One region of the Streptomyces sp. NPDC058872 genome, then DNA from elsewhere that is predicted to be linked to it. Evidence: riboswitches for the same ligand, from Rfam matches in the RefSeq annotation. Region 1 holds a riboswitch; each other region holds the start of a gene.
The links. Region 1 has a riboswitch for cyclic di-AMP ahead of ACFW22_RS22110 (M23 family metallopeptidase). Riboswitches for the same ligand answer to the same signal wherever they lie in the genome.
Positions count from the first base shown of each region.

Region 2: linked by a shared signal. The riboswitch ahead of ACFW22_RS12170 (peptidoglycan DD-metalloendopeptidase family protein) and the one ahead of ACFW22_RS22110 (M23 family metallopeptidase) in region 1 are both predicted to bind cyclic di-AMP.
Region 3: linked by a shared signal. The riboswitch ahead of ACFW22_RS19880 (C40 family peptidase) and the one ahead of ACFW22_RS22110 (M23 family metallopeptidase) in region 1 are both predicted to bind cyclic di-AMP.
Region 4: linked by a shared signal. The riboswitch ahead of ACFW22_RS27025 (M23 family metallopeptidase) and the one ahead of ACFW22_RS22110 (M23 family metallopeptidase) in region 1 are both predicted to bind cyclic di-AMP.

Region 1 covers NZ_JBHYMK010000035.1:21,069-26,732, reverse strand. Annotated here, with positions in the region: gene ACFW22_RS22125 (PLP-dependent cysteine synthase family protein) at 1-633, shown strand, start outside; gene ACFW22_RS22120 (MFS transporter) at 630-1,859, shown strand; gene ACFW22_RS22115 (PP2C family protein-serine/threonine phosphatase) at 1,968-3,179, shown strand; cyclic di-AMP (ydaO/yuaA leader) riboswitch at 3,392-3,556, shown strand; gene ACFW22_RS22110 (M23 family metallopeptidase) at 3,568-4,674, shown strand; gene ACFW22_RS22105 (aldo/keto reductase) at 4,718-5,662, shown strand.
Region 2 covers NZ_JBHYMK010000015.1:40,404-46,067, forward strand. Annotated here, with positions in the region: gene ACFW22_RS12165 (tyrosine-protein phosphatase) at 1-564, opposite strand, end outside; cyclic di-AMP (ydaO/yuaA leader) riboswitch at 925-1,095, shown strand; gene ACFW22_RS12170 (peptidoglycan DD-metalloendopeptidase family protein) at 1,100-2,077, shown strand; gene ACFW22_RS12175 (SGNH/GDSL hydrolase family protein) at 2,229-3,023, shown strand; gene ACFW22_RS12180 (STM4011 family radical SAM protein) at 3,010-3,948, opposite strand; gene ACFW22_RS12185 (STM4012 family radical SAM protein) at 3,959-5,308, opposite strand; gene ACFW22_RS12190 (STM4013/SEN3800 family hydrolase) at 5,305-5,664, opposite strand, start outside.
Region 3 covers NZ_JBHYMK010000029.1:75,036-80,699, reverse strand. Annotated here, with positions in the region: gene ACFW22_RS19905 (8-amino-7-oxononanoate synthase) at 1-555, shown strand, start outside; gene ACFW22_RS19900 (ATP-binding protein) at 726-1,169, shown strand; gene ACFW22_RS19895 (hypothetical protein) at 1,334-1,504, shown strand; gene ACFW22_RS19890 (GNAT family N-acetyltransferase) at 1,549-2,487, opposite strand; partial or broken gene ACFW22_RS19885 (hypothetical protein) at 3,059-3,646, opposite strand; gene ACFW22_RS19880 (C40 family peptidase) at 3,720-4,193, opposite strand; cyclic di-AMP (ydaO/yuaA leader) riboswitch at 4,197-4,402, opposite strand; gene ACFW22_RS19875 (hypothetical protein) at 4,718-5,023, opposite strand; gene ACFW22_RS19870 (ATP-dependent Clp protease proteolytic subunit) at 5,031-5,648, opposite strand.
Region 4 covers NZ_JBHYMK010000050.1:53,013-58,676, reverse strand. Annotated here, with positions in the region: gene ACFW22_RS27030 (GntR family transcriptional regulator) at 1-471, opposite strand, end outside; gene ACFW22_RS27025 (M23 family metallopeptidase) at 662-1,432, opposite strand; cyclic di-AMP (ydaO/yuaA leader) riboswitch at 1,445-1,610, opposite strand; gene ACFW22_RS27020 (M16 family metallopeptidase) at 1,823-3,220, opposite strand; gene ACFW22_RS27015 (M16 family metallopeptidase) at 3,217-4,563, opposite strand; gene ACFW22_RS27010 (DNA topoisomerase (ATP-hydrolyzing) subunit A) at 4,745-5,664, shown strand, end outside.

The DNA of each region.
Region 1 (5,664 bases):
CTGCTGCAGGGCCTCGACGGCGCCTGGTGGCCCGACCAGTACGGGAACCCCGACAACCCCGATGCGTACGCGGGGCTCGCCGCCGAGCTGTCCGCGCAACTGGACCGGATCGACGTCCTGGTCTGCGCGGTCGGCACCGGGGGCCATTCGGCCGGGATCGCCCGGGCCCTGCGCGCCACCAGCAGTCCGGCCCTGGAGCTGGTCGGCGTGGACTCCGTGAACTCCACCGTCTTCGGGCTGCCGGCCGGGGAGCGGTTGATGCGTGGCCTCGGTTCCTCCATCCACCCGGCCAACGTGGACCACGGGGCCTTCGACGAGGTCCACTGGGTGGGTCCGGCGGAGGCGGTGCGGGCGGCCCGCCGCCTGGCCTCCCGCCAGTTCGCGACGGGAGGCTGGAGCGTGGGGGCGGTCGCGCTGGTCGCCGGATGGCTGGCCCGCACCAGGCCGCGCGGGACCCGGATCGCGGCGGTCTTCCCGGACGGGCCGCAGCGGTACTTCGACACCGTCTTCAACGACGAGTTCTGCGCGGCGCACGGCCTCCTCGACGGGTCCGTGCGGGAGGAGCCGGCCGGGTACGTCCACGGCGAGACCGTCAGCGGCTGGACCCGCCGGGACCTGGGGAGGGCCCGGTGACCACGGCGACCGCGCCCGCCAAGGGCGGCATCTGGAGGCAGACCCGCAGCTTCGACCCGGCCGTGCGGCTGCTCTTCCTCAACCAGCTGACCATCAATCTGGGCTTCTACATGCTCATGCCGTACCTGGCCGCGCACCTGGCGGACGGGCTCGGGATGGCCGCCTGGGCCGTCGGCCTCGTCCTCGGCGCCCGGAACCTCTCCCAGCAGGGCATGTTCCTCGTCGGCGGGGCGCTCGCCGACCGGCTCGGCTTCAAACCGCTGATCGTGGCCGGCTGTGCGCTGCGGACGGTCGGCTTCGGGGCGCTCGCCCTCGCACAGTCGCTGCCGTGGCTGATCGCCGCCTCGCTCGCCACGGGACTGGCGGGCGCGCTGTTCAACCCGGCGGTGCGGGCCTGCCTCGCGGCGGAGGCGGGGGAGGAGCGACGGGTGGAGGCCTTCGCGCTGTTCAACGCCTACTACCAGGCGGGCATCCTGCTCGGGCCGCTCGTCGGGGTGGCCCTGACGGGGGTGTCGTTCCGGCTGACGTGCGTGGTGGCGGCGGTGCTGTTCGCCGGGCTGACCCTGGTCCAGCTGCGGCACCTGCCCGTGCGGACCGCCTCCGGTGCCGCCGGGGAGGGGGAGCGGGGGCAGTTCCGCACCGTGCTCGCGCACCGCACCTTCTGGCTCTTCTCGCTGGCCATGACCGGCTCGTACGTGCTGTCCTTCCAGGTCTACCTGGCGCTGCCGCTCGCCGCGGGCGGTAGGGCGACGACGACCGCGCTGTTCGTGGTCTCGGCGCTCGTCGCACTCGTCGGGCAGTTGAGGATCACGGCCTGGTGCCGGCGCCGCCTCAGCCGGGAGCGGTGCCTGGTCCTCGGACTCGGTCTGATGGGCAGTGCCTTCCTGCTCCCGGCCGCCCTGGGCCGGGGCGTGGCGGGGCTGCTGCTGTGCGCGGCGGTGCTGGCCGTTGCGAACGCGGTGCTCTACCCGTACGAGATGGACACCGTCGTCGCCCTGGCCAGGGGCCGCTGGGTCGCCACCCATTACGGGCTCTACAACACGGTGTGCGGGATCGGCATCACCCTGGGGAACCTGGGGACGGGCGCGCTGTTGGACGTCACCGGGTGGTCGGCGGTGCCGTGGCTCGCGCTGTGCGGGGTCGGTCTGGTGTGTGCGGCGGCGATGGCCCTGCTGGCCCGGGGCGGGCGGCTCGCCGAGGGGGTCGCCGTCCCGGCGTCGGGCTGACGCCGTCCACCGGTCGGCCGCCCGGGAGTCGCCGCCGCGCGGGACGGCGGCGACCCTGGGAGGGCGCGGTGCGGACCGCGGCCGGTCGGACCGGGCAGGAGAGCACAGGTGGGGCACCCCGTGGGAGCGGCGCGCGGAGCACGGCGGCGCGACGAGGCCCGTCCGGCGTACGGCGGGGTGCGGCGGTTCCTCCGCACCCTGCCCCCGCTGGTCATCGTGGGCGGTGTCGTCTTCGACCTGCTGACACCGCCCGCGTACACGGCGGCGCCGCTCTTCTCCGCCGCCCCGCTGATCGCCGCGCCCTTCTTCTCGACGCTGACCAGTCTGCTCACCGGCATCGCCGCGGTGCTGGCCTCCATCGGACTGCACGTCTACAACGGCACCTCCTTCGACATCCCGCCCCTCACCGAGACCCTGACCGTGGTCACCGTCTCCGTGCTCGCCCTGCTCATCAACCGGGTCGTGCGCCGCAGCGGCGAGCGGCTCGCCTCGGCGCGGGTGATCGCCGCCGCGGCGCAGAAGGCCGTGTTGCCGACGCCCGCCGAGCGGATCGGCGGGCTGCAGTGCGCGGCGCGGTACGAGGCGGCGCAGGCCGATGCGTTCATCGGCGGGGACCTGTTCGCCGTGCAGGACACCCCGCACGGGGTGCGGCTGGTGGTCGGGGACGTGCGGGGCAAGGGGATGGACGCGGTCGAGGCGGTCGCCGTCATCGTGGGGGCCTTCCGGGAGGCGGCCGAGCAGGAGCGGTCCCTGGAGGGGGTGGCGCAGCGGCTGGAGCGGGCACTGGCGCGGGAGGGCACCCGCCGGGACGAGCTCGACGCGGTCGAGGGGTTCACGACCGCGGTGCTGGCCGAGGTCCCGCACGCCGGCGGGAGCGGGACCTTCGACGGCTTCGTCCGGGTCGTCAACCGCGGGCACCCGCCGCCGCTGCTGTTGTACGGGGACGGGCGACTGGCCCCCCTGGAGCCGGACGAGGCCGCGCTACCGCTGGGCATGGGTGAGTTGGGTGCGTGGCCGGACCGGGCGCAGGCCCTGCCGTTCCCACCGGGTGCGACGCTGCTCTTCTCCACTGACGGCCTCTCGGAGGCCCGGAACGGGCAGGGCGTCTTCTACGATCCGGCGGCCCGGCTCGCCGGGCGGATCTTCCCGGGGCCGGAGGAACTGCTCGATGCCCTCGTGGACGACGTGCGCCTCCACACGGGTGGCGGTGCGACGGACGACATGGCGTTGCTCGCGGTGAGCCGGCCGGCGAGCGGGCAGCCGGAGCGGCGCCGGACGATGCCGGTCGTGCCGCCGACCGGCTCCGGTCACCAGGGGTAGTCGAGGGGTGTCACTGCGATAACAATTGACACAACGTCAGATTTTGAAGGTTTCGCCCTTCGTGCCCCTGGCCTTGTTGAGTGGGGGTCAAATCGCCTCATAGCGTGCTAATTCAATGAATGATCAAGGGGAACGGCTTGGAATCGGGAGGCCCTGTCTATTAACGTTCGATAACGCAGTGCGGTCGTCCCAGCCGTCGCAAGAGGCGGCACCGTGCGCATGCGCCGAATCCTGAAAAGGAACCGGGGAACCACCACTTGGGGTGAATCGGGCCCCTTCGCACGCGTGCGAACCACGCACCCGCGCGAGCGAGCCCGTAGGAGACCTTCCTGCTCCGAACCCGTCAGCTAACCCGGTAGGCGAGGAGGAAGGAAAGGAGCGCGCCCCCGTGGCGTCCAACACCCCCGCACCCGAGGCCCCCTTCGACGCCTTCGGCGGCGGTGCGGGTCCCGTTGCCGAAGGCACCGAGTGGAACCCCACCGAGGGCTCCCTCCGGGCCGAGAACCGTTCCGGCGGCCGGCACCGGGTCGTCAAGCAGCGCTCCAACTTCGCCCGCTCCTCCACCGTCCTCGGCGTCGGCGTGATCGCGGCCGTCGGCGCGGGCGGCCTCGCCACCGCGCAGGAGAAGCCCCCGGTGGCGATATCCCTCCCCGACCTCCCCGACCTGGACCTTCCGGACGCCCAGGACCTCCCCGGCGTCGGCGCGTTCCTCTCCGGCGACGAGGAGGAGGCGCCCGTCACCACGGCCGCCGCCAACCCGAACCCGCTCACCAGCACCACGTACGCCACCGCGACCGAGGACCGGAGCGGCCAGGCCGAGCAGGTCTCCGCCGGCACCGCCGACGCGGGAGAGGCCCTGCGCGCCCGCATCCTCCAGCAGGCCGAGCAGCAGCAGGCCTCCGCAGACGCCACCGAGAAGGCCGAGGCGGAGAGGGCGGCGGCGGAGAAGGCGGCCGTCGAGGCCGCGGCCAAGGCGGAGGCGGCGGCGAAGGCCGAGGCGGAAGCCAAGGCGAAGGCGGAGGCGGAGGCCAAGGCGAAGGCGGAGGCGGAAGCGGCGGCGAAGGCCGAGGCCGAGCGCCTGGCCCAGCTGGCCGCGAGCTACTCGCTCCCCCTCTCCTCGTACACGATCACCTCCACCTACATGCAGTCCGGCTCCATGTGGTCCTCCGGCTACCACACCGGCCTCGACTTCGCCGCCCCCACGGGCACCCCGCTGAAGGCCGTCCACGGCGCGACCGTCAAGTCGGCCGCCTGGTCCGGTTCCTACGGCTACCGGATCGTCCTGGAACTGGAGGACGGCACCGAGGTCTGGTACTGCCACCTGTCGTCCATGACGGTCAGCGTCGGCCAGACCGTGGGCACCGGCGAAACGATCGGCCGCGTCGGCGCCACCGGCAACGTCACCGGCCCCCACCTCCACCTGGAGGTCCACACCCCCGGCGGCGACGGCATCGACCCGGCCGGCTGGCTCCGCTCCAAGGGCCTGAGCATCTGACCCCGGTGGAATAGGCCCGGCGGCGGGACCCGTTGGTCGATTCATGACCACCCTCCGCCCGCTGGGCACCTCCGAGCTGCACGTCTTCCCCCTCGCCCTGGGCGGCAACGTCTTCGGCTGGACCGCCGACGAGGACCAGTCCTTCGCCGTCCTCGACGCCTACGCCGCGGCCGGTGGCAATTTCATCGACTCCGCCGACGTCTACTCCGCGTGGGCCGAGGGCAACGAGGGCGGCGAGTCCGAGACCGTCATCGGCCGCTGGCTCGCCTCCCGGGGCAACCGCTCCGAGGTCGTCGTCGCCACCAAGGTCGGCGCCCACCCCCACTTCAAGGGCCTCTCCGCCGCCACCATCAAGGCGGGCGCGGAGGAGTCGCTGCGTCGCCTGGGCACCGACCACATCGACCTCTACTACACCCACTTCGACGACGAGTCCGTCCCCGTCGAGGAGATCGTCACCGCCCTCGACGGGCTGGTGCGGGAGGGCAAGGTGCGGGCCGTCGCCGCCTCCAACATCTCCCCGGAACGGCTGGGCGCCTCCCTCGACTTCGCCGAAGCCGAAGGCCTCGCCCGGTACGTCGCCCTCCAGCCGCACTACAACCTGGTCTCGCGCGACACCTACGAGGGGCCGCTGCTGGACGTCGTCGCCGGGGCGGGCATCTCCGCCGTCCCCTACTACGGCCTCGCGTCCGGTTTCCTCACGGGCAAGTACCGCCCCGGGAAGACCGTCGAGAGCGCCCGCGCCCACCGCGCGGCGGCGCTCGCCGAGACCGGGCGCGGACGGGCCGTGCTCACCGCGCTCGACACGGTCGCCGAAGCGCACGGGGCGGAGCCCGCCACCGTCGCCCTGGCCTGGCTGGCCTCCCGGCCGACCGTCGCCGCCCCGATCGCCTCGGCCCGCACGGTGGAGCAGGTCCCGGCCCTGGTCGCCGTCGCCGACCTCACCCTGACCGGGGCCGAACTGACCCTCCTCACGGAGGCCTCGGCCTGAGC
Region 2 (5,664 bases), on a different contig from region 1:
GATCGCGTCCCGCTCCACGCCGACGGCCAGCAGGGTGATCGCCACGGCGAGTCCCGCCCGGTCCTTGCCGGCCGCGCAGTGCATGAGGGCCGGGACGCTCTCCTCCGCCATGGAGTGCAGGATCCGGCTGTGCTCCGCAGTGCGCTCGACCACCATCTTCCGGTAGGAATCGGACATGCGGGCGGCTGCCTTGCCGTCGCCGAGGACCTCTCGCAGCTGGGCGACCTCTCCGTCCCGGACCAGCTTCCAGAACTCCTTGCCGTCGGCCGGGTCATTGAGGGGGATGTTCACGTTCCGCACGCCGGGCAGCTCGACGTCCGCGCCCTCGACCTTCCGGTCGGCCTCGTTGCGGAAGTCGAAGACGGTGTGGAGGCCCAGGGAGGCGAGGAAGGCGGCGTCGCGCTCCGTCGCATGGGCGAGGTGGCCGCTGCGGAAGAGGCGCCCGGGGTGAACGGCGCGCCCGTCCGTCGTCGGCAGGCCGCCCACGTCCCGGAAGTTGCGGACCTCCGTCAGTTCGGGCTCGGTGGCTTCGGCGGGTGGGGTCTGCGGCAGCTGCTGCGTCACGGGCGGGTGCTCCTGTTCTGGAGATCTGTTCTTGGGGCAATCATCTCGGCCGGGTGCCGTGTGCGCACCCCCCTCAGGAGGTAATGGGCGATCTGTCCGTATTTGGGCGATAGGGGTAACACGCCCTAGTTGAGGGGGAGATGGGGTTCGATGCGTGAGCAGCGTCATAACCGTGACGGAACGTGCCTGATCGTCTTCTCCAAATTCCCTGGGGAAAAAGGAGATCGACGGACCGTCATCCACGGAGGGTGACCGGAATTTCGCCCCAAAGGCAAAGGATTGCGGAGTTCCTGAAAAGTGCGGCTTGTTCGCTCCGGCCCCACTCGTCTAGCGTCGCGCTCACTCCGGACGGACCGCCGAATCCTGCCACCGCCCGGAATCCGCACTCACCCGTACGAGGCAGGAGCGGGGGACCCAGGTAGTACGCCGATCCCTCGAAAAGGACGGCTCGGGGTGAAGCCGCGTGAGAACGCGGCCGGACATCTCCAGTCCGAACCCGACAGCTCACCTCGTAGGCGACGGAGAGGAATTCGCCATGCCCGCGAAGGGTAAGCACCGCCGTCCCAAGGTCAACCCGATCACCCGCGGGTTCCTGGCAGCCGGCACCGGAGGCGCCGTCGTCGCCCTCCCGCTCCTCGGAGCCACCAGCGCCCACGCCGCCCCGGTCGCCGCTCCGGCCCTGCCCGTCGCCGCTCCGGCGAAGGCCGCCGTCGTGGAGGCCGCCCCGGTCGCCGCGAAGGCCGCGCCGAAGACCTACTCCGTGGTCCGGGGCGACTACCTGTCGAAGATCGCCGCCGAGCACCACCTGGTGGGCGGCTGGCAGAAGCTCTACGAGGACAACCGCCAGGTCGTCGGCGAGAACCCCTCGCTGATCCTGCCCGGAATGAAGCTGACCCTCGGCGCGAAGAGCACGGCGAAGGCCGCCGCTCCGAAGGCCGCGGCTCCGAAGGCCGCCACCGCGAAGGACTCCGCCAGCAGCAAGCGGAGCTCCGGAAAGAACGGCGACGCCCCCCGGGCTTCCCGCAGCAGCGAGCGGGCCTCGGCTCCGGCCGCCGCGACCTCCTCCTCTTCCGCCGCGTCGTCCTCGTCGGCCGGCACGACCTCCTCCTCCGGCTGGTTCGCCCCCGTCAGCGGCGGCGTCTCCACCCCGTACCGTGCCTCGGGCTCCATGTGGTCCTCCGGCTACCACACCGGTGTCGACTTCATGGCCTCCACCGGAACCACCGTCGTGGCGGTCGGCCCCGGCACCGTCTACTCCGCGGGCAACGGGGGAGCGTACGGCAACCAGGTCGTCATCCAGCACGCCGACGGCACCTTCTCGCAGTACGCCCACCTCTCCTCGATCTCCGTCTCCGCCGGCCAGACCGTCAGCGGCGGCCAGCAGATCGGCCTCTCCGGCGCGACCGGCAACGTCACCGGCCCGCACCTGCACTTCGAAATGCGCACCGGACCGGGGTACGGCTCCGACATCGACCCGCTGGCGACCCTGCGCCAGCACGGCGTGAGCATCTGACGCCCCGTAACTCCCGGAGGCCCGGCACGCACGTGCCGGGCCTCCGGCGTATTCCGGCTTGGTGGAATCTTTATCGGTGGCGTATGTCACCCGCCGTCAAGCCCTCCTTACGGTCGCGTAGGTCACACCCGAAGGGGAAGGATGTGGTCCCGTGGCAGACGATTCGAGATCAAGAGAAAACAGCGCATTCGGGTCGTACGCGGCGATCGGTGACAGCTTCACCGAGGGCGTCGGAGACCCCGGCCCCGACGGGGCCTACGTCGGCTGGGCGGACCGCTTCGCGGTCCTGCTCGCCGACCAGCTGCCGGAGCACGACGCCTTCCGCTACGCCAACCTGGCCGTACGCGGACGCCTCCTCGACCAGATCGTGGCGGAACAGGTCCCCCGGGCGAAGGAACTCGCCCCCGACCTGGTGACCTTCTGCGCCGGCGGCAATGACATCATCCGCCCCGGAACGGACCCGGACGACGTGGCCGAACGCTTCGAACGCGCCGTCGTCGAGCTGACCTCCGCCGTCGGAACCGTCATGGTGACGACCGGCTTCGACACCCGCGAGGTCACGCTCCTCAAGCACCTCCGGGGCAAGATCGCCACCTACAACGGGCACGTCCGGGCCATCGCCGACCGCTACGGCTGCCCGGTCCTCGACCTGTGGTCGCTGAAGTCCGTCCAGGACCGGCGCGCCTGGGACGAGGACCGGCTGCACCTCTCCCCCGAGGGACACACCCGGGTCGCCCTGCGCGCCGCGCAGGTCCTCGGCATGCCGGTGCCCGCGGACCCGGACCAGCCGTGGCCCCCGGTCCCGCCGCGCGGCACCCTCGAAGTCCGACGCGACGACATCCACTGGGCCAAGGAGTACCTCGTGCCCTGGATCGGACGCCGGCTGCGCGGCGAGAGCTCCGGAGACCACGTCGAGGCCAAGCGCCCCGACCTCATGCCGCTGTAGTCGGCGGTGCCGCGGGGATCCGCTCCAGGACCCCGCCGGCGAACACGTCGTACAGCGGCAGCGTCTCCAGGTGGACGTAGCCGATGTGACAGTCGCAGACGGCGAGGGGACAGACCCGGGGACGCAGGGCGGCGCGGTACGAGCCGTCGTACAGGTTCCCCAGCTCGGCCCGGACGAAGTGGCAGCGCCGCACCGTCCCCTCGCCGTCCACCGAGACCACGGACTCCCCGGTCCGGCAGGGCAGCCCCGCCGAGCGGTGCGGATGCCGGCTGTACGGGAACAGGGGGTCGAGCTCCGTCCAGGCATCGGCCTCCGCGTCGGTGTAGGTGCGCCCCTCGGCCGCGTTCACCCAGAGGTACACGTGCGGGGGCAGCGCCGCCCGCAGCCGGACGGCGTCCTCCCGGTGCTCGGGCAGGCCGACCACGCCGACGCTGAACCGGATGCCCCGTTCGGCGAGCTCCCGGCACCGGGTGAGGAAGCGTTCGTACGGTGTCTGCCCCGGGTGGTAGGTGCACCAGAGCGCCACCCCCTCCGGGTCGGCCTCCGCCAGCCACTCCGTCCTGCAGCTGAGATTGGTCTGGATCGCCACCCGCTCCACGTGCGGAAGCCGGGACAGTTCGACCAGTGCCCGCCGGTACCAGGAGCGCACCAGGCCCTCGCCCCACGGGGTGAAGAGGACGCGCAGCCGGTCACCGGTCTGGGCGGCGACCCAGTCGGTGAACCGTTCGAGCGCCGCCCGGTCCGCACGCAGCTGCTCGCGGCTGTCCCGCCGCTTCGCGAAGGGGCAGTACGGGCAGTCGAAGTCGCAGGAGGAGAGCGGTCCCCGGTAGAGCAGCGTCAGGTCCGTGCCCGAGGGCGGGCCCGGGGCCGGAAGCGGGCGGGCGGTCGGCGGGAGGCCCGTGTCCGGGCGTCGGCTCAGGTCCATGTCGGCCCCGCTACTTCGCCTCGTACGCGGCCATCGCGGCGCGCACGGCGGGGGAGAAGAGCCGGGGACCGAGACCGTCGGAGTGGGCGAGCCCCTCCGGCGAAAGCCGCAGCACGCCCCTCGGGGCGTCCGCGTCCAGCCAGCCGTGCTCCTCGAAGGAGGAGAGCTCGGGGCCGAAGTCCGCGAACGGCGAGGATCCGAACCGTTCCTCGTACCCGGCGAGCGGCATGCCCTCGGCCTGGAGCAGCGACTGCAGCAGATGGCGGCGGCGCGCCTCCCGCCCGTCCACCGCCCGGCCCACCTCGGCCCGGGAGAAGTCCTCCGTCTCCGTGTAGGCGTCGATGATCGAGCGGACCTCCCGCAGGTCGACGGCGTAGTCGAAGGAGTAGTGCAGGGCGGAGGTGTACGAGCGGGCCCCACAGCCCAGGCCGATCATGCCGTCCGTCTGACAGGCGTGGTCCTCCGGGCCGGCGGGGGCGGCGTCCGCGCGGCGGAACATCCGCATCGACACCTGCTCGTAGCCCTGCGAGAGGAGGTGGTCCCGGCCGGAGCGGTAGAGGCGCAAGCGCTGCTCGTCCCATTCCCGGTCGGCGGCTTCCGGGTCCTGGAGCCGGCCGAGCCCGGTGAGCGGGCGCACGTACAGCGGATAGAGGTAGAGCTCCTCGGGCCGCCAGGCGAGGGCGGCGTCCAGCGAAACCCGCCAGGACCGCTCCGTCTGTCCGTCGATGCCGTAGATCAGGTCGATGTTCAGGACGGGCACCCCGGTGTCCCGGATCCGACCGAGCGCCGCCTCGACGTCTGCCCGGCGCTGCGGCCGGACGGCCGCCCGGGCCTCCGCCTCGACGAAGCTCTGCACCCCGATGCTGAGCCGGGTCGCACCCCGCTCGGCGAGGACCGCGAGCCGGTCGGCAGTGGCGGTCGCCGGCGAGGTCTCCACCGACAGCGGCACCGCCCGCAGGTCCGCCCCCATGCGCTTCTCGGCGATGTCGCACAGCCGGGTCAGTTCGTCGGCGGTCAGGAAGGTGGGCGTGCCGCCGCCGAACGCAGCCGTGGCGAAGCGCACCGGCGCCGCGTCCCCGAGGGCCTCGCGGACGGCGAGGGCCTGCCGGTCGAGGGCGTCGAGGTAGCGACCGGTCAGCCCCTCCGGGGCGCCGACCCGGGTGAAGAGGTTGCAGAATCCGCAGCGGACCTCGCAGAACGGTACGTGCGCGTACAGCGAGAGGGCCTCCTTCGGCTCGTCGGCCCAGAGCGCGGACAGCTCCGGGCGCTCCGGGAGCATGCGGTACGCCGTCTTGTGCGGATAGGCGTAGACGTAGCTCTGGTAGGGCCGGGGACGGGGGGAAGCGGACGGGACGCTCATGCGGCGACCTCCTCGTCGGGTCCCGGCAGGACGAACTGGGCGTAGGGGACGGTCCACACGCTCTCGTGGCCGAGCCGGTGGCCGGTGAACCCGTCCTCCCCGTACGCGGTCCCGTGGTCGGAACAGACGATGGCGAAGCAGGGGCGGCGGCTGCTCATCGCGGTGAAGAGCCGTCCCATGTGGAGGTCGACGTACTCCAGCGCGGCGGCGTGGCTCGCCCGGGAGTCCCCCGCCCCGGGGCTCGCCCCCGGCAGGTGGAACCAGTTGGGCTGGTGCAGCGCCGACGCGTTCAGGAAGAGGAAGAGCCGTTCCTCGCGGGGGAGTCCGACGACGACCTCTTCGGCGCGTGTGACCTG
Region 3 (5,664 bases), on a different contig from region 1:
GACGCCCACGGCTTCGGCGTCCTCGGTGACGGCGGTCGGGGCGCCCTGCACGAGGCCGGGCTCGCGGGCGACGAGGACGTCGTCGCCACCCTCACCCTGTCCAAGTCCCTCGGCAGCCAGGGCGGCGCCGTCCTGGGGCCCTCCCGGGTGATCGAGCACCTGGTGAACGCGGCCCGCACCTTCATCTTCGACACCGGGCTCGCCCCCGCCGCCGCGGGCGGTGCGCTCGCCAGCCTGCGCCTGATCGAGGCCGAACCGGGGCTCGCCGGGCGGGCCCGGACCGTCGCCACCACCCTGCACCGCCTGCTCACGGAGGCCGGCCTCACCGCGGCCCGCCCCGAAGCGGCCGTCGTCTCGGTCCGTGCCCCCTCCCCGGAGGCCGCGCTGCGCTGGGCCGCGGACTGTCGCGGACAGGGCCTGGCGGTGGGCTGTTTCCGCCCCCCGTCGGTTCCCGACGGCATTTCACGGCTGCGGCTCACGGCCCGGGCCGATCTCACGGACCAGCAGATCCGCCTCGCGGTGGAGACGGTCCTCCGGACCGCCCCGGGGGCCTGACGGCCCGACGGCTCTCCCAAAGGGGTTGACGGAAGCAAGAGTTCACCGCTTCGGGCGACAGATGGGGACATATCTTGGAGGAACGCCTGTCGGCGCGGCACGATCGGTGGCACTCTGACGCGAAGCGCGATCCGGAGCATGCGCCCCGGCGGGAAAGGGACAGCGTCGCCATGGCAGACCACCAAGAAGCAACCGTCACGCTGCCGAGCGATCCCGCGTCGGTCCCCATGGCCCGGCGGTTCGTCGTGGAGGTCCTCGACGGGTGGGGTTTCGACGGCGCCGCCGACCTGGCGGACGCGATCCGTCTGATGGTCTCGGAGCTGGCCACCAATGCGGTGTTGCACACCTTCGGCCAGTCGCCCACCTTCACGGTCGACGTCCGCTGGGAGCGCGAGGAGCGGCTCCACATCGGCGTCACCGACAGCCACCCCCGCTGGCCCCGCCGTCTTCCGGCAGCGGTCCAGCAGGACAACGGCCGGGGCCTGGTCATCATCCGCTCGCTCGCGGCGGAGGCGGGCGGCCGGCTCTCGGTCACGCCGACCGAGGAGGGCGGCAAGACGGTGTGGATCACGCTTCCCTGGGCTCCGGCACCGGTGTCGGGCTCGTACGCCTGAGGCGCACCGCCCGAACTCCCGCTCCACGACGGGGGTGCGGCGGCGTTCCCCCTGCCTGGACCAGTGCCCGGCATGGGTGCTAGGGAGGGTACTGGGTCGTGATCAACCTGCGGGTTTTGCCTGTGCGGCGGGGCCTGGACGGGTAGGCCGCCAAGCGGGGCGAGGTGGACCTGTCCCTGGTCGCCATCGACTCCACCACCGTCCGGGCCCATCACGACGCGGCCGGCATGCACCTGGACGAGGAGATCCTCACCGTGTGGGAGAAGGCTGCCGCCGAGGCGGAGAAGGCCAGGTCAAAGCGGACGGCCGCGACGAACAGATGGTGGGGCTACTGACGCATTGCTGCTCGTGGTGGTACGACGCCGTTTCCGTCGGCATGTCATGCGGCCCTCGGAGCCTCCAGAACCATGCGGATCTCCGTCACCTTGTAGTTGGCGCGGTCGAAGGCGGCGGCCATCGGGATGTTCGTCGTGTCCGTGGTCGCGGTGATGCGCTCGGCGCGTTCGGTCGCGTGGAAGCGGGTGATCTCGGCGAGGATCTCATCGATCAGCCCTTTGCCGCGCTGCTCGGGTACGACACCGAGATATCCGACGTTGCGGTTGTACGGGGTCGCTGACGGGACGGCCAGGCCGGCGAGAGTGCCGTCGGGCAGCTCCGCAAGCCTCCACCAGGAGCGATCGCCCGGGCAGTCGAGGTAGAACTTCATGTCCTCTTCGGCCAGCTGCCTGGCGCTTTTTGCGCGCAGCTCGTCACGGGTGGCCTGGTCGAGGCTGTCGCCCGACACCCGGACGAAGGCATCCAGGAACTCCTCGTCGCTGCCCTCGCGGAACGTCAGCCGACCGCCGGCCTCGGGCAGCCCCGCCGCCGGAGTCCACTCGTAGCGCAGGCGCTGAATCTCCCGGCTCAGCCCCGTACGCAGGCCCGCCTCGCGACGCCAGGCCACCGCCTCGCTCAGTTCCGGTCGGCTGCTCCAGTCCGCGGGGAGGGAGAGGTTGTACAGCGGCCGGGTGCCGAAGGCGGCATGCCCGGCTTCGAGGAGCCTGGTGGCGACGGCAACCGGATGGGCGACGGTGGAGCGGACCTGGAGGCAATCGAGCGCTATGGGCCGCTCGCTGTCGGCACGGCCCCACCACAGCGCACGGGCAGAGACGTGCCCGTTCGCGTCCTCGGCAAGCCAGACCCATTCCGGGCGGAACTGGTTGGCACCGAGCTCCTCGCGGATCCTCTCAGCGGTCAGGGCGGTGATGGGACCGTCGGCCGGGTACGCGGCGGCACGGTCCAGGGCGGTGGGGTCCTCAGCAGCGGGAAAGAATCGCATTCGGCACATGATCACGATTGGGGAATGGCAGAGCAAGACGTTTCTTGCTGGCGGCCCCTTTACTGCGGCGAACGGCGCCGCGGCGAAGACGGCTTCCGACGTACTGCGCTCGCCCCCCAAGGACGTGCTGGGGACCGAGGCTTTGACCAGCGAGCAGATGCTTGGCCGGGGGAGGGATGGAGGAGGCAGGGGCGACAGGTGTGCCGTTGTAGCGCTCCAGGCACGAGCCCAAGGAGCGCAGGGGACACGGTGGAAGCAGTGGCGGCAGGCGGGACAGGTCTGGCGGGCGTCCCTCGCGGCGTCGAGCGCGGCCTCCTCCGCGACCGTCGTCGGGAGCTTGGGCACCGCGCGGTGGACCCGGTACGGCCACGCGAACCGACGACCGCCACGGCACTCGACGCGGGCGACGGGCTCCTGGCCGCCGGGCGGGGCATTGTGGACGCAGGCTCCCGATCCGGCGGCGCGGGCAGGGTGCGAGCACGGGACGTGCTCCAGCAAGTGCGAGTTCGGCCAGTGGCGCGCCCCGTCGACGAGCGCCCCGTCGACGGGGCGTGAGGAGAAGGCGGATGGCCGGTCGGCCTGCCCGGTCACTGGGACCGGCCGCCACGTGCCGGGGGCGGTGGCGCCGGTGACCGGATCGGCTGGTGATCGCGAGGGCGGCGGTGCGGGCGCGGTGGACGTCGTGGAGGCGGGTCCGGGTGCCGCTGTGGGAGGTGCACAGGGCGCCGGGCCGGGAGTCCCCGGCGACCGCGTCGGGCCGGGTGCGGGGCCGGCCGACGGGCCCGCGGACCCGTACCTTTCGCGGCACGGGGATGAACTGCGGGCTGCCGCCTGCTTGTCCCGCGGTCAGGATGAACGCCAGCGGGCGGCACTTCCGGTCGCCGGAGACATGGATCTTGCTGGTCTGTCCGCCCCTGGAGCGTCCGAGGAGGGCGGCCTTCAGCCGGAGTTTCCGTCGGCGCCGGATGCGCCGTCGTTCTTCCCGCTCGGGATCACCTTCGGTTTCCTGCCCGGTTTGTTCGTCGTGGCCGCCCCTTAACCACCAGCCCACACTCTCGAAGTGCTGCCGCAGCCGCCCGGGGTACGGGCCGTACTCGCCGATCGGCAGGTAAGGCCCGATGAACTCCCACTCCGCATCCGTCAGCCGCACACGAGTCACCCGGGAAGGCCTACCCGTCCAGGCCCCGCCGCACAGGCAAAACCCGCAGGTTGATGACGACCCGGTACCCTCCCTAGACGCGACCGTAAAGGACCTTCGAGGTCCAGATCTTGTCGAGCTTCACCCAGGAGCCCGTCTTGGGCGAGTGCCAGATCTTGCCGCTGCCGGCATAGATGCCCACGTGGTAGACCCTCCCGCCGGAGTGGAAGAAGACCAGGTCCCCCTTCTGCCTGCTGGCGGCCGAAACGTGACGGGTCTTGTTGTACTGCTGCTGCGCGGTCCGGGGCAGCGACTTGCCCGCCTTCTTGTACGCGTAGAGCGTCAGGCCGGAGCAGTCGAACCTGCTGGGTCCGGCGCTCCCGTAGCGGTACGGGGCTCCTTTCTTGGAGGCGGCGATGCTCAGTGCCTTGTTCGCGTAGGTGGTCGCTGCCTGGGCCTCCGGCGTCGCACCCGGTGCGAGCATCGTGCCGCCGACGGCGGCGAGGGTCAGAGCCGAGACGGCTCCGGCCCGGGACAGCAGGGACGGGACGTGCATCTGCGCAGTCATGCGCAACCCTTCGTCAGCCGCCTGCGAAGGATGACCTGTCGGGTTCGGGCAGGCGAAGATGCCCGGCCGCGGCTGCGGCTTCACCCCAAGGGACGGACCGCTGCGCGAAGCAGCGTTCGGGTCCCGTACTGCTCGGGTCCTCCACTCCTGCCGATCCACTCCTGTCGACCAGACGCCCGGACGGCGGCAGGACTCGGCGTCCGCCCGGACCGCCCCGCCTCGGATGGCGGGGGCTTGTCGTCGACAGGGATCTTGACCCATGTACGGGTCGAAAACCGAGCTGAAACGGCGATATGTGAGGCTCCTCACGACTGATCCGTTCGGGTGGACAAGATGCTTTAGCGACCTTTGGAGAGGTGGTTGACGAGCCCTGTACCAGCGGTGGAATGCCAGATTGCGCCAGATGCGTACACCTGCCGTGCAACTCTCCCCCTCCACATGTCGACTTGTCCGCTACGCCGAACGAGGGAGGGTTCCTGCGCCGGTCGTCGGCCGTCCGGACCTCGACACGACATGCCGCAATGTCAACTCGCCCGAGTCCGCGGGACGGTGACCCGGTCGGTGCGCCGCTCGCCGTCCAACACCCGCAGGGCGCGGGCCAGGGTGTCCGCGTGGACCTCGCTCTCGCCCCGCACGTGCATGAGGGTCAGGGCGTCGCGCAGCGCCACCGCGCGCCCCACCAGGGCCTGTGCCGCCCGTAGGGCGCCGTAGGTGTGTGCTCCCCTGGACGGGTTGATCTTTCCGAGGAGGTCGATGACTTCGAGGTACGCATCGACCAACTCGCCCTCGGCGCGGGTCAGCGCGGGCAGCGGAGGGAGCTCGGGCACCACGGCCGGCTCACCGGGTGGCGCCGGTGCCGCGCCGACTGGAGACCACGTGGTCCACCAGTCCGAAGGCGACGGCTGCCGCTGCGTCCAGGACCGTCAGGCGGTCGAGGTCGGCGTCGATCCGCTCGCGCTCCCGCCCGGTGTGTTCGGCGAGCAGTCCGGCCAGCAGGGCGCGCTGTCGCAGGAGTTCGTGCGCGTGGACCTCCAGTTCGCCCGGCCGCCCCTGGAAGGGACCGTCCGGGGCCGGCTGGCGGAGCGTGACGCGGGCCCCGGGGAGGATCAGGCGCTTGCCCGGAGTGCCGGCGGCGAGCAGGACGGCGGCGGTGGTTCCGGCCCGGCCCAGACAGGTGGTTTCGACGTCGCAGGAGAGGGTCTGCAGGGTGTCGTGGATCGCGGTCATGGCGCTGACCGAACCCCCGGGCGAGTTGATGTAGAGGGCGATGTCCCGACCGGGGGCCGCGTGGTCGAGGTGCAGGAGCTGTGCGACGGCGTCATGGGCTGCGGTGTCGTCGATCGGCGTGCCCAGGAGGACGATCCGCGAGTCCAGGAGCTTTGCGTAGGGGTCGAGGGTTCGCACGCCGAAGCGGCCGTGCTCCGTGAACTCGGGCAAGACGTAGCGGTCATCCATGACCGGGCACCTCCAT
Region 4 (5,664 bases), on a different contig from region 1:
CACCCAAGCGATCTTGTAGCGCAGTTGGGTGAGCAGCGCCGTCAGGGCAGGACTGCCGGAAGCCTGCGCGAGCGTCTCGTGGAACCAGCTCCCGAGCGACCGCAGGTCCTCGCCCTGGCCCCGCCTGGCCCGCTCCTGCCCCAGTCTGACCAGCCCGCGCAACACCTTCAGGTGAGCCTGGGTGCGCCGCTGCGCCGCCCGCGCCGCCCCCAGCGGTTCGAGCAGCAACCGCATGTCGAGGAGATCGGCCGCCTCCTGTTCGGTGGGCTCGGCCACATGGGCGCCCGCATGCCGGCGAGTGACGACGAAGCCCTCGGACTCCAGGGTGCGCAACGCCTCGCGGACCGGAACGCGGGAAACCCCGTACCGACGAGCGAGCTGCTCCTCGGTCAACCGGCTCCCCCGCTCGAACAGACCGGAGACGATGTCGTCCCGGATCGCCGTGCATACCGAGTGCGCGGGAATGCGCATGTCCGACCTCCGCCTTGGTCCGCGCGAGACAATGTGACCGACGCCCGTCCTGCGTCCGATCTGCGACTCTATTGCAGCACGCCAGAATTTCCGATGCCCCAGCGGAATCCATGGATATCTTTTGGTCAGCAAAAAGCCCCGGCTCAGTACGAGCCGGGGCTTTTGCGACGCGGTGCGCGACGGGTCCGGATCAGACCGCGACGCCGCGGGCACGGAGGTACGAGACCGGGTTGATGTCCGAGCCGTACTCGGGGCTCGTGCGCGCCTCGAAGTGGAGGTGCGGGCCGGTCGAGTTGCCGGTCGAACCCGACACGCCTATCTGCTGGCCCGGCTCGACGGTCTGGCCGACGTACACGCCGATGGAGGCGAGGTGCCCGTACTGGGTGTACGTGCCGTCGTTCATCCTGATGACGATGTTGTTGCCGTAGGCGCCGCCCCAGCCGGCCTCGACGACGGTGCCGGAGCCGACGGAGACGACCCGGCTGCCGTAGGCGGCGTGGAAGTCGACGCCGGAGTGGCTGCCGGAGGACCAGAGCGAGCCGCCGGCCTTGTAGCCCGTGGAGACGTACGAGCCGGCAACGGGAAGCTGGAAGGAGGCCAGGCGGCGGCGCTCGGCCTCGCGGGCGGCGCGCTCGCGCTCCAGTCGGATCTCCTTGGCCCGGGCCTCGGCCTTGCGCTTGGCCTCGGCCTCGGCCTTCGCCTTGGCGATGGCCTCGACGGCCTCCTGCTCCTGGGCGGCGGCCTGGGCGTTGATCCGGTCCACGAGGGAGTCCTCGGTGATCACCTGGGTGAGGCCGGTGTCCTCGGCGGACCGGTCGTCCGTGTCGGCGGCGAGCGCCGGGGAGGCCAGGGTGCCGATGACGCCGGTGGTGGCGAGCGTCGCCGCACCGGCGATGCCCACGCTGCGGCGAGCCATCCGGCTCGAACCACGATGCTTCCCGGTGGCACGGGTGAACGCCATGAAGTGGCTGGTCCTTTCCTTCCTTCTCGCCTACCGGGTTAGCTGACGGGTTCGGAGCAGGAAGGTCTCCTACGAACCCCTCCGTCCGGGACGAAGGCGCTCGATTCACCCCAGGGACTCGATGTGGGTCCCCGGCTCCCCAGGCTCGCGCCTGACGGGGACTCGGCGATGACTGTTCGATGCCGCGGTTGCGGCACGTGCAACTGACGAACAGCCGGACCGACGCTATGCGGATCGTCTGTCAATCACCAAACAGACACGCTTATTTGTAAGACATGCCACAGGGCAGAAGGCCACCCTTGCCAGCAATACGGACAAACAGGAGGTCCCTGACGAACCATGCCGTCAGGGACCTCCGTTGTCGGGTTCTGCCGTGGTCGGCAGAACGGATCAGCCGGTCACCACGGTGACTTCGCCGATGCCGAGCTCCCGGACCGGCTCCGCGATCTGAGCGGCGTCACCGACCAGCACGGTGACCAGTCGGTCCACCGGGAAGGCACTGACCACGGCGGCCGTCGCCTCGACCGTGCCCGTCTCGACCAGACGCGCGTACAACTCGGCCTGGAAGTCGTCCGGGAGGTGCTGCTCCACCTGATCGGCGAGCGTCCCGGCGACCGAAGCGGCCGTCTCGTACTTGAGGGGCGCCACACCCACCAGGTTCTGCACGGCCGTCTCGCGCTCGGCGTCCGTGAGGCCCTCGGCGGCCAGGGTCCGCAGCACCTTCCAGAGGTCATCAAGGGCCGGACCCGTGTTGGGGGTGTCGACGGAACCGCTGATGGCCAGCATGGCCGCGCCGTTCCCCCCGGCGTCGGAGCGGAGCACCTGCCCGAAGGCCCGCACCCCGTACGTGTAGCCCTTCTCCTCGCGCAGGACGCGGTCCAGGCGCGAGGTCAGGGTGCCGCCCAGGCAGTAGGCGCCGAGGATCTGGGCCGGCCAGACGCGGTCGTGCCGGTCCGGACCGATCCGACCGATCAGCAACTGGGTCTGCACCGCACCGGGGCGGTCCACGATGACGACCCGCCCGGTGTCGTCGGCGGTGATCGGAGGCATCGGCAGCGGCTCGGCCGGCTCGCCGGTCCAGGCGCCCAAGGACTCGGCGAGGACCTTGTCGAGGTCGATGCCGGTCAGGTCGCCGACGACCACGGCCGTGGCCGTGGCGGGGCGCACGTACGCCTCGTAGAAGGCGCGGACCGCAGCGGCGTCGATCGCGGCGACCGTCTCCTCGGTGCCCTGGCGCGGCCGGGACATCCGGGAACCGTCCGGGAACAGTTCCTTGTAGAGCTGTTTGGCGGCACGACGGGACGGGTTGGCCGACTCGTGCGGAATCTCATCGAGGCGGTTGCGCACCAAGCGCTCGATCTCGGTCTCCAGGAACGCCGGCGCGACGAGGGCCTCGGACAGCAGACCGAGCGCCTTGGGCAGGCGGGAGACCGGCACCTCCAGGGAGACCCGCACGCCCGGGTGGTCGGCGTGCGCGTCGAGCGTGGCGCCACAGCGCTCCAACTCGGCCGCGAACTCCTCCGCGCTGTGCCGGTCGGTGCCCTCGGACAGGGCGCGGGCCATGATGGTGGCAACGCCGTCGAGACCGGCGGGCTCGGCGTCCAGCGGCGCCGGCAGGAAGAGCTCCACCGCCACCACCTGCTGGCCGGGCCGGTGGCAGGTGAGGACGGTCAGGCCGTTGTCCAGCTTCGCACGGTCCGGAGCCGGGAAGGCCCACGGCTTCGCGGTGCCCGGCCGGGGCTGCGGGTGGAAGTCCATGTTGGTCAAAGACACGGCAGCGTCGGTCACTGGTCCGCTCCCTCTTCCTCGTCGCTGTCGCTCTGCTCGGTCGCCAAGGGCTCGTAGACGAGCACCGCGCGGTTGTCGGGGCGCAGCTTGGCCGCCGCGACCGCCCGGACCTCGTCCGCGGTGATGCCCAGGACCCGGTCGACGGCGGTCAGGGCGAGCTGCGGGTCGCCGAAGAGCACCGCGAACCGGCACAGTTCGTCCGCGCGGCCCGCCACCGTGCCGAGCCGGTCCAGCCACTCGCGCTCCAGCTGGGCCTGTGCACGCTCCATCTCCTCCGACGTGGGCCCCTCCGCCGCGAACCGGGCGAGCTCCTCGTCGACGGCCGCCTCGATCTGCGGAACCTCGACGCCGCCGGAGGTCTTGACGTCGAGCCAGCCGAGCGAAGGCGCCCCGGCGAGCCGCAGCAGGCCGAAGCCCGCGGCCACCGCGGTGCGGTCTCGGCGCACCAGGCGGTTGTGCAGGCGGGAGGACTCGCCGCCGCCCAGGACCGTGAGGGCGAGGTCGGCGGCGTCGCACTCGCGCATGCCGTCGTGCGGCAGCCGATAGGCGGCCATCAGCGCACGGGCGGGAACCTCTTCCTCGACGACCTCGCGCAGCTGCTCGCCGATGACCTCGGGCAGCTCACCGGGGCGCGGCTCGGGCTTGCCGTCGTGGGCGGGGATGGAGCCGAAGTACTTCTCGACCCAGGCGAGGGTCTGCGCCGGGTCGATGTCGCCGACGACGGACAGGACCGCGTTGTTGGGGGCGTAGTAGGTGCGGAAGAAGTTCCGCGCGTCCTCCAGGGTGGCCGCGTCCAGGTCGGCCATGGAGCCGATCGGCGTGTGGTGGTAGGGGTGGCCCTCCGGGTAGGCGAGGGCGGTCAGCTTCTCGAAGGCGGTGCCGTACGGCACGTTGTCGTAGCGCTGGCGGCGCTCGTTCTTGACGACGTCCCGCTGGTTCTCCATGGACTCGTCGTCCAGGGCGGCGAGCAGCGAACCCATGCGGTCCGCCTCCAGCCAGAGCGCGAGCTCCAGCTGGTGCGCGGGCATGGTCTCGAAGTAGTTGGTGCGCTCGAAGCTGGTCGTGCCGTTGAGCGATCCTCCGGCGCCCTGGACCAGCTCGAAGTGGCCGTTCCCCTGGACCTGCTGGGAGCCCTGGAACATCAGGTGCTCGAAGAGGTGGGCGAGGCCGGTGCGTCCCTTGACCTCGTGACGCGAGCCGACGTCGTACCAGAGGCAGACCGCGGCGACCGGGGTCAGGTGGTCCTCGGAGAGCACCACGCGCAGGCCGTTCGCCAACCGGTGCTCGGTCGCTGTCAGGCCGCCGGAGCCGGCCTCGGCCGTGGCCGTGTGACCCATGGGCATGTACGTCCCTTCGATCGCGATGTGAAAAAGTCCTGCCACTGTATGCAAGCGCGCCGACACCTGGCGAAGTTCCCGCCCCGTCATGATGTCCCTCTTCCGGGTCGCGGTCGGCGTTGTCGGTGACACGGTCCACAATGGTCCGCGTCAGATCAACCTTGTTGGTGAAGGAGCCGCAGCCGCGATGGCCCGCCGCAGCACGAAGACACCGCCGCCGGACGACGCGTACGAGGAGAGGATCCTCGACATCGACGTCGTCGACGAGATGCAGGGCTCCTTCCTCGAGTACGCGTACTCGGTGATCTACTCGCGTGCCCTCCCGGACGCCCGCGACGGCATGAAGCCCGTACAGCGCCGCATCGTCTTCCAGATGAACGAAATGGGCCTGCGCCCCGAGCGCGGCTTCGTCAAGTGCGCCCGCGTCGTCGGCGAGGTGATGGGCAAGCTGCACCCGCACGGCGACGCGTCGATCTACGACGCGATGGTCCGCATGGCGCAGCCCTTCTCCATGCGTCTGCCCCTGGTCGACGGCCACGGCAACTTCGGTTCCCTGGGCAATGACGACCCACCGGCCGCCATGCGGTACACCGAGTCCCGGATGGCTCCCGCCGCGCTCCTCATGACCGAGTCCATCGACGAGGACACGGTCGACTTCGCGCCGAACTACGACGGCCAGGAGCAGGAACCCGTCGCGCTCCCCGCGGCCTATCCGAACCTGCTGGTCAACGGCGCTTCCGGCATCGCGGTCGGCATGGCGACGAACATGCCCCCGCACAACCTCGGCGAGGTCGTCGCGGCGGCCCGCCACTTGATCCGCTACCCCCATGCCGACCTCGAAGCGCTGATGCGCTTCGTGCCCGGCCCCGACCTGCCCACCGGCGGTCGGATCGTCGGCCTGTCCGGCATCAAGGACGCCTACGCATCGGGACGCGGCTCCTTCAAGATCCGCGCCACCACGACCGTGGAAACGGTGACGGCGCGCCGCAAGGGCATCGTCGTGACCGAGCTGCCGTTCACTGTCGGCCCGGAGAAGGTGGTCTCCAAGATCAAGGACCTGGTCGGTTCCAAGAAGCTCCAGGGCATCGCGGACGTCAAGGACCTCAC